Linked DNA regions of Desulfurobacterium sp. TC5-1. The protein of the gene in region 1 interacts with the protein of each later gene in a pairwise test. Links are inferred from orthologs where the notes say so. Each region holds a gene or a part of one and is shown in the gene's direction. Other genes may lie near its edges.

Region 1 (5,759 bases):
AGCTTCACTATACTTTGTGCCTAATTTAAATATGTGTCCCACCTCAATACCTCTCTTTTCAATAAGAGGCGCGCCGCAACGGGGACACCTATCGCCACCTTTAACCTCCGAAATGTCATTGAACTTTTCAACAGGAAAATCCCTTCCCCAGTTAACATTCTTCAGGTGATAATCTTTTCTGCCACTTCCAGTATAGAAGTTAACCATCTCAGCAATAGAAACATCAACAATTAGAGGAATCTTTATATTCATAGGTGAAAGAAATCCTGGCTCCTGCCCTGTTAATTCCTTAACTTCCTCATCAGTGGCAAACCGGAAATCTTTGACTTTAAGAAGCCTTGAAAGTTTAAGTTCGTTAATCTCTCTATCACCTCTTAAGAGAACCGCATACGGCTTACCTTCAACAATAATAACAAGTAACTTGGCAAGAGAAGATTCTTTAACACGTAGAAACTTTGCAACATCCTCAATCGACTTAACATCAGGTGTGTAAACTTCCTCAACAGAATTAAAGAGAGATTCTCTATCTTCTGGAATAACCGCTTTGCACTGTTCCGCCTTCTCCGTGCTTGCAGCGTAACCACACTTTTCACAATAAACAAGTTTTCCTTCTCCCGTATCTGCAATAACCATAAATTCGTGGGAAAACTTCCCCCCTATCTCGCCCGTGTCAGCCTCAACTGCTCTAAAGTTAAGTCCCATTCTTTTAAATATTCTTGAATAGGTCTCATACATATTCCAGTATTCTCTCTCAGCATCTTCATCGCTAACGTGAAAAGAGTATGCATCCTTCATGATAAATTCCCTGCATCTCATAAGACCAAAGCGGGGACGAATCTCATCTCTAAACTTTTTACCTATCTGATATAGGTTAAGCGGAAGCTGCTTATAAGACCTTACCTCTTTCCTTACAAGGTCTGTTATCATCTCTTCAGCTGTTGGTCCAAGGGCATAATCCCTCTCATGCCTATCTTTAAACTTAATCATCTCTTTTCCATAAACATTCCATCTACCGCTCTCTATCCACAGCTCAGAAGGATGCATTACTGGAAGAGAAACCTCCTGAGCACCGGCACTATTCATCTCCTCTCTTATTATCTTTTCAATCTTCAAAAGAGTTCTAACTCCAAGAGGAAGAATATCGTAAAGGCCAGCAGCCTTTTTTCTTATAAATCCAGCTCTAATAAGAAGCTTATGACTTGGTATTTCTGCATCTGCAGGTGACTCTTTTAAAGTCGGTGCAAAGAGCCTTGAAAAACGCATGGTAACCTCCGGAAATTTAATGGAAAGGGATCTGAGATGATATTATACCTGTTACCAAAAATGAGATGGGAACTAAAATGAAAATTATCCACGTTGATACAGAAAAAGGCTGGAGAGGTGGAGAACAGCAGCTTTTCTACCTACTAAAAGGCCTAAACAAAAAGAATGTTAATCAAGCCGTTGCATGTGTAAAAGGTGAAGAACTGTGGAAAAGATGTAAAAAATCGGGAATAAAAACGGTAGATTTAACCGGCAACCAGATAAAAGATATATTTATCCTTGGAACAGAAGGAAAATGGGCAGATATAATACATGCACACAACGCAAAGGGACACAACATATCAGTAGCTTCGAAACCAATTCATAGAAAAAAAGTCATATACACAAGACGGGTAGATTACCCTGTTAAAAACAATTTTTTAACAAAATTTAAATACCGTAACACTGATAAAATCATATCTATAACAAAAACTGTACAAAAAATATTGGAAGAATCCGGAATAAAATCAGAAGTAATCTATAGTAGTGTAGAAAAGGATATCAATAATAAAATAGATACAAAGAAAGTAACACAAATAAAGAAATCTTTCAAAAATAATATACTTATAGGAAATGTTGGTGCTTTAACTGAACAAAAAAACCAGTTTTTATTTATAGACATGGCTAATCTAATTTCAAAACAAATTAAAAACTCATTTTTCCCGATTATAGGAAGTGGAAAATTACTAAATCAGCTCAAAAAGTATGCTAAAGATAGAGAAATATCAGACAGAATAAAATTTTTAGGATTTAAAGAAGATATTTTGAACTATATAAAAGCACTTGATGTATTTGTCCTGACATCAAACAACGAAGGCCTTGGAAGTACTATTCTTCAAGCTATGATGTTAGAAGTTCCTGTTGTTGCGACAGACGCGGGAGGCGTAAGAGAGGTCGTAATTAACGGGAAAACGGGACTTTTGGTTCCCAAAAACAATCCTAAGGCACTTTCTACCGCTGTTATAAGGATTTTAAGGGATGAAAAATTGAGAAAAAGCCTTATAATTAACGCCCGCAAATTCGTTAACGAAAACTTCACAGTTGATAAAATGGTAAATGCATATTTCCAGCTCTACGGGGAGGTAATAGAGTGAAGGCTATATGGGACAAGTGTTTAAATGACCTAAAAAAGTCCATCAAAAGCCATGAATACAAAGCCTGGATAAAGGATCTTGAATTTGTATCTATAACCGGCAACAAACTGGTAATCAAGGCAAAAGACCACATAACAAAAGAGCTTATAGAAAAGAGATACCTCCCCGCCATAAAAGATGTAGTTGCCAAAAATTTTAGCAAGCCCCTTAACATATCAATAGTTTTAAAGGGTAATACCGCAAGAGTCCTTGAATTAGATTTAAGGGCAAAAAAGAAAAAGGCAGAAAACAAGATAGAGTCCAACTTGAATCCCAAATACACATTCGAAAACTTTATAGTCGGTGCAAGCAACCAGTTTGCCCATGCTGCTGCGATAGCAGTAGCCGAAAATCCCGGAAAAGCCTACAACCCGCTCTTTATATATGGAGGTGTGGGGCTGGGAAAAACTCATCTTATGCAGGCAATAGGAAACTTCATAAAAACGATGTATCCATCAAAAACGGTTGTTTACGTTACTACGGAAAGCTTCATGAACGACCTCATAGATTCGCTGAGAAACGACAGAATGACAGAATTCAGAGAAAAGTACAGAACCGTTGATGTTCTTCTCATTGACGACATCCAGTTCATAAGCGGTAAAGACAGGACTCAGATTGAGTTTTTCCATACATTCAACGCGCTTCACGGCTCAGGAAAACAAGTTGTTCTGACAAGCGATAGACCACCAAGAGAAATCCCGATGCTTACAGAAAGACTTAGAAGCCGTTTCGAATGGGGATTGATCGCTGATATACAGCCACCAGACTTTGAAACGAGAATAGCAATCCTGAGGCGTAAAGCGGAAGATGAGGGAATCGAAGTTTCAGATTCAGTCCTCAAGCTCATAGCAAGCAGAATAAAATCAAACATCAGACAGCTGGAAGGGGCATTACTGAAACTTAAAGCTAAAGCTCAACTCGAAGGAAAGCCTCTTGACGAAGAATTGGTGAAAAGTGCACTAAGAATAGAACCCGGAATAGCTCAACCACCGTCAAACGAGTCTGAACACCTACCTGTTGATGAGATTAAAAAAGTCGTATCTCAGGTTATGGGTGTAACCATTGAAGAACTTGACGGAAGCTCAAGAAAAAAACACATAGCATTAGCAAGGCAAGTTGCCATGTACCTGTGTAAGAAATTTGGGAACTATTCATTTCCAAAGATTGCATCAGCTTTTAACAGAAGTGACCACACAACTGCCATGCACGCGTTTAACAGGATAAAAGAGCTAAGAGAAAAAGACACAGAAATTAATCAAATTATTACAGAGATCGAGAGTACGCTAACGCGCTTGATAGATACATCGGTGTAAGTTATCCACAGTAACTGTGGATAACTCTTGTGGATAACTGTTGTGGACAACTCTAAACTTGTGGATAAACTAAAAAGCGTTCCACTTATCCACAGAAATTTATTCAAACTGTGGATAAGTTAAAACTTATCCACATAGTTATCCACATAGTTATTCACACACTGTTGCAGGAATTTTATACAATATAAAGGGCTAAACAGTTTTTGCATAAATTATGTGCACTATATGACTATGATGAGTCCAAAAGGGAGGAAACTCCAAAATGAAGATTAAAATAAATAAGGAAGTATTAAAAGAGGCTGTGAAAAAAGTTGCGCCAGCAGCCGACAGAAAGGGCAACATTCCGATTCTTTCGAACATACTTCTTGTTGCCAGTGACAACACACTTTCTCTTTACGCAACGGATCTTGATATAGGTATAGCGACAATTGTTAACTGTGAAGTAATAGAAGAAGGTAATACTACGGTAAATGCTCAGAAACTGATGAAGCTTGTTTCAAGCCTTTCCGTTGAAGAGGTAGAGTGTGAAGTGGAAGGAAACATGTTTACAGTAAGAACAATGGGATCAAGATTTTCACTTGCCACCCTGCCGCCTGATGAGTTTCCGCAGATAAAGATAAAAGGTGAAAACGAAGTTTCATTGCCTTCGGAAGAAATTGATAAGGCTATCAGAAAGGTCGCATATGCGGCGAGCAGAGATGAGGTAAGGTACAACCTTATGGGAGTCTATCTAAATTCCAACGGTGAGAGAATAGATGCGGTTGCTACTGATGGTCATAGATTGGCCCTCTATGTTATGGATGCTTCTGTTGCAGAATTTGGTGTTATCATTCCAAAGAGAACACTTGGGGAATTAAAGAGACTTTTAAAGGGAAGTGGTGAGGTTAAGATTTCAACCGAAGGTAATCAAATATTTTTTGAAATAGATGATACTTACCTTTTCAGCTCTGTTATTGAAGGAGAGTATCCAGACTACATGGCTGTTATTCCAGAAGACAATCCGCTTAAGGCTGTGGTTAATAAGGATGAATTTTTAACGGCACTCAAAGAGGTTTCAGTCATATACGAGAGGGATGATACTCAACCTGTTATTATGATCTTTAATCCGGACAGAGTAAAACTTGTTGCAAGGCGTTTTGATTCTATAGATGCCAGTGAGGAAGCTGAGGTTGAAGTTCCCTGTGAGTACAACGGTGAGGAGTTCGAAATAGCTTTCAACGTTAAACATATGGTAGAGGCTGTTGGAAGTTTCGATAGTGATACTATCACCATTTCAATGGATGGTCCTATGACTCAGGTTTTACTTGAAAGCAGTGAAGAGCCTCAGATAAAATGTGTAATAATGCCTATGAAGATTTAAAGATGAGTAGCATTCCTAATACGCTTACCTTTTTGAGAATACTCTTTATTCCGTTTATAGTTTTCTTTATTGTTGACGGAATGTATATGGTCTCTTTTGTTCTTTTTATAATTTCCTCCCTTACAGATTTTTTAGATGGCTATCTTGCAAGGCGCATGGCAAGCGTTACGAACTTTGGAAAGCTTTTAGATCCTGTTGCGGATAAAATTCTTACATCGTCTGTTTTGATTGCTTTGACCTACAAGCATCTGTGTGATCCATTTTCCGTTACAGCGATAGTTGCAAGGGAAGAAGCAGTTACGGGATTAAGGGCAATTGCGGCTTCAAAGGGAAAGGTTCTTCCTGCTGGAAGTTTTGGGAAGTTGAAAACCGTGTTTATAATGGTTTCTATTCTGCTTCTCCTTTCTGGTTTTAAGCGTTACGGAGAAATTCTTTTAATGGTTTCAGCTTTTGTTGCTATTTACTCTGGTGCAATCTACTTCTATAACTTTTTTAGATTAAGTGGAGAAGAAAATGGATAGTGCTACGTTAAAGGTTTTGATAGTTGTTCTTTCGTTTCTTTCAGGTTCCATCCCTTTTGGCTACATAATAGGGAAACTAAAAGGTGTTGACGTTAGAAAGTACGGAAGTGGAAATATTGGTGCTACAAAT
Region 2 (2,821 bases), 280 kb from region 1 along the record:
GCCGATAGCCGGTACAAGGCGCAGGGGAAAGACAGAAGAAGAAGATCTTGCAATGGAAAGGGAGCTCTTATCCGACGAAAAGGAAAAGGCGGAACACATTATGTTAGTTGATCTTGCAAGAAACGACGTTGGTAGAGTAGCAGAAAATGGAACCGTAAAGGTAACAGACCTTATGATCATAGAGAGATACTCCCACGTTATGCACATTGTTTCAAATGTCGTGGGAAAGCTTAAAAAAGGTTTTGATGCGTTTGACGTCCTGAAAGCGTGCTTTCCGGCAGGAACAGTATCAGGCGCACCAAAGGTTCGTGCAATGGAAATCATTGAAGAGATGGAACCTTCGAAAAGGGGTGTTTACGCAGGAGCCGTAGGGTATTTCTCCTTTGACGGAAACATGGATACCGCAATAGCAATAAGAACTGCTATCGTTAGAAAGGACAAGGTTTACGTTCAGGCAGGTGCCGGAATTGTCGCAGACTCAAAACCGGAACTTGAGGTGAAGGAAACTCTGAACAAGGCAAGAGCAGTATTCAAAGCCGTTGAGTTCGCCGAAAAAGGACTTAAATTTCATGACTGACACTTTAATAAGAGGTAAATGATGAAACCCTTTGACATAGAAGCCGAACTGAAAGTTCTCGGAACAGTAATTATTCAGCCTTCATTTGCTTTCAGGGCGGTAGAACTTTTAAATCCAGAAGATTTCTTCAAAAAAGAACATAAACAGTTCTTCAAGTTTCTCAAGATGCTTTTGGCAGAAGGATACACAGAAAATCAGTTGAATGAAATTTTCTACAAAGATGAACTCGAAAAGAGGGGCTTACTTGAAAATGTTGGCGGCGAAGAATACCTCTCGTACATGTTAGAATTTGCCCTTGACAACTATGAGAAGTTTGAATCTGCCTGTAAAATAGTTAAAGATAAAGCCCTCTTGAGAAAGATTATTGATATCACAGAAGAAATTCCAAAAAAGATAGAAGAAACACCTGACCCGGACGTGCTGATAGATGACATAGAGAAGAAGGTTTTCGCCCTCTCTGAAGAAAGAGTAACAAACACATTAGTTCCTGTGTCGGAAATCGTCCCAAAAGTTATTGAGGAAATAGAAGAACTCGCCGTTAAAAGAGAAATGGTTACCGGCATTCCAACCGGTTTTTCTGATCTCGACACCAAAACTTCAGGACTTCAAGACTCAGACCTGATAATTATAGCGGCAAGGCCATCTATGGGAAAAACAGCCTTTGCCCTATCCATAGCCTACAATGTAGCTGTTGAAAGGGGAAAAAGCGTAGCCGTTTTCTCACTTGAAATGTCAAAAGAGCAGTTAATAACAAGACTTTTAGCCCAGGCCTCTGGCGTTCCACTTCACAAAATCCGTTCTGGATTCCTGTCCTCACAGGAACTTGACAGACTTATAGAAGCGGCAGACACAGTAAGGGAAGCACCCATCTACATCGACGACACACCAGGCATATCCGTCCTTGAGATGAGGGCAAAAGCAAGAAGACTTAAAAGTGAAAAAAGCGTCGATCTTATAATCGTTGACTACCTTCAGCTTATGAGGGGAATAAGAAAAACGGAAAATAGACAACAGGAAGTATCTGAAATCTCCCGCTCCCTTAAAGGACTGGCAAAAGAGCTGAACATACCTGTAATAGCACTATCCCAGCTGTCCCGTCAGGTTGAACACCGTTCAGACAAAAGACCCCAGCTTGCAGATTTGAGAGAAAGTGGTTCAATAGAGCAGGATGCGGATGTCGTAATGTTCATCCACCGGCCGGAAGTCTACAAAAAAGATCCACCGCCAGAAGAGAGGGGAATAGCAGAAATCATCATAGCAAAACAGAGAAACGGTCCTACCGGAACGATAACTCTTTCCTTTATAAAAGATCTTACAAGGTTTGAAAACCTGAAAGAAACAGAACTTATAAAAAGTGAAGAAGAGAACCTTGAAGAAGAACCGCCAATAATAATGGAGGAGTCAAAACCTTCCTCACCGCCTGACTTTACATTTGATGAAGGGGATGAAGATTACGGGTTCGAATTTTGAATTCAATTTAATTAAACCAACTTGATATTCTGTTTGTATGATTATAAATTTTAATTAAAACATCTACGGGGATTTAATGAAAAAACTGGCAGTGGTATATCTATCTCTCATTGTATTTACAGGCACCGCTTTTCCAGCAGAAAATTTAGGAAATATGTTTAAAAATCAAGACTACGATGAAATAATTGGAATTCTCCAAAATGTTCCGGAGCAGAGACTTTCAGCAGAGGAGCTACTTTATCTTGGATTTTCCATGTTAATGACCGGAAATTACAAAAAAGGGGAAAGACTTCTCCGGCTATCTTTCCAGAAAAAGCCCCTCCCCGAAACGGGGAAAATTTTAGCAGAAATCTACTTTTCAAGAAGAAACTATCAGAAAGTTATAGAAATATACAAAAAGCTCGGCAGGCATGTTCCTGATGAAGTAAAACTTCTGACTGCTTTGTCTTACAGGGCACTTAATAAAAATGAAACGGCAAAGTCAATAGCTGAACAAATTAAAAATCCGGAACTAAAACTGAAAACAGGACTGCCTGTAAAAACTGTAAAAGTATTTTCTACCATACAATATGACTCAAACCCTCTGTTTATACCGGAGGATGAATTCAAGGAGACGTTCGGTGGCTGGATGATTAACACAGGCTTTAAATATTCGGCAATTTCCAGGAATTCCTCATGGGGAGTAAAAACATTCGTATCTTATCAGATAAACAGAGACAATAGATTTTTAGACTACATTTCTTTATCTCCCTTTTATGAAAGAAAATCAGATGA

Evidence for each region. The genes of interacting proteins can lie anywhere in the genome.
Region 2: the proteins of dnaA (region 1) and dnaB interact in binary tests that used the Escherichia coli proteins (3 or more experiments, as listed by UniProt). The link is inferred for Desulfurobacterium sp. TC5-1 from one-to-one orthologs.

What each region holds. Positions count from the first base shown.
Region 1 is NZ_ATXC01000001.1:1,389,761-1,395,519, forward strand. What follows is about bases 1,571-4,570. They hold dnaA (chromosomal replication initiator protein DnaA), read left to right. Parts: upstream 1,571-2,392; coding sequence 2,393-3,748; downstream 3,749-4,570. Other genes in these bases: H153_RS0107310 (glycosyltransferase family 4 protein), read left to right, coding at 1,571-2,396; dnaN (DNA polymerase III subunit beta), read left to right, coding at 4,011-4,570. Also shown: H153_RS0107305 (proline--tRNA ligase), read right to left, coding at 1-1,263; more of H153_RS0107310, read left to right, coding at 1,341-1,570; more of dnaN, read left to right, coding at 4,571-5,108; pgsA (CDP-diacylglycerol--glycerol-3-phosphate 3-phosphatidyltransferase), read left to right, coding at 5,111-5,629; glycerol-3-phosphate 1-O-acyltransferase PlsY, read left to right, coding at 5,622-5,759. UniProt on the Escherichia coli protein: Plays an essential in the initiation and regulation of chromosomal replication. Binds in an ATP-dependent fashion to the origin of replication (oriC) to initiate formation of the DNA replication initiation complex once per cell cycle.
Region 2 is NZ_ATXC01000001.1:1,109,340-1,112,160, reverse strand. It holds dnaB (replicative DNA helicase), read left to right. Parts: upstream 1-595; coding sequence 596-2,047; downstream 2,048-2,821. Other genes in the region: H153_RS0105715 (hypothetical protein), read left to right, coding at 2,124-2,821; trpE (anthranilate synthase component I), read left to right, coding at 1-577. UniProt on the Escherichia coli protein: The main replicative DNA helicase, it participates in initiation and elongation during chromosome replication. Travels ahead of the DNA replisome, separating dsDNA into templates for DNA synthesis.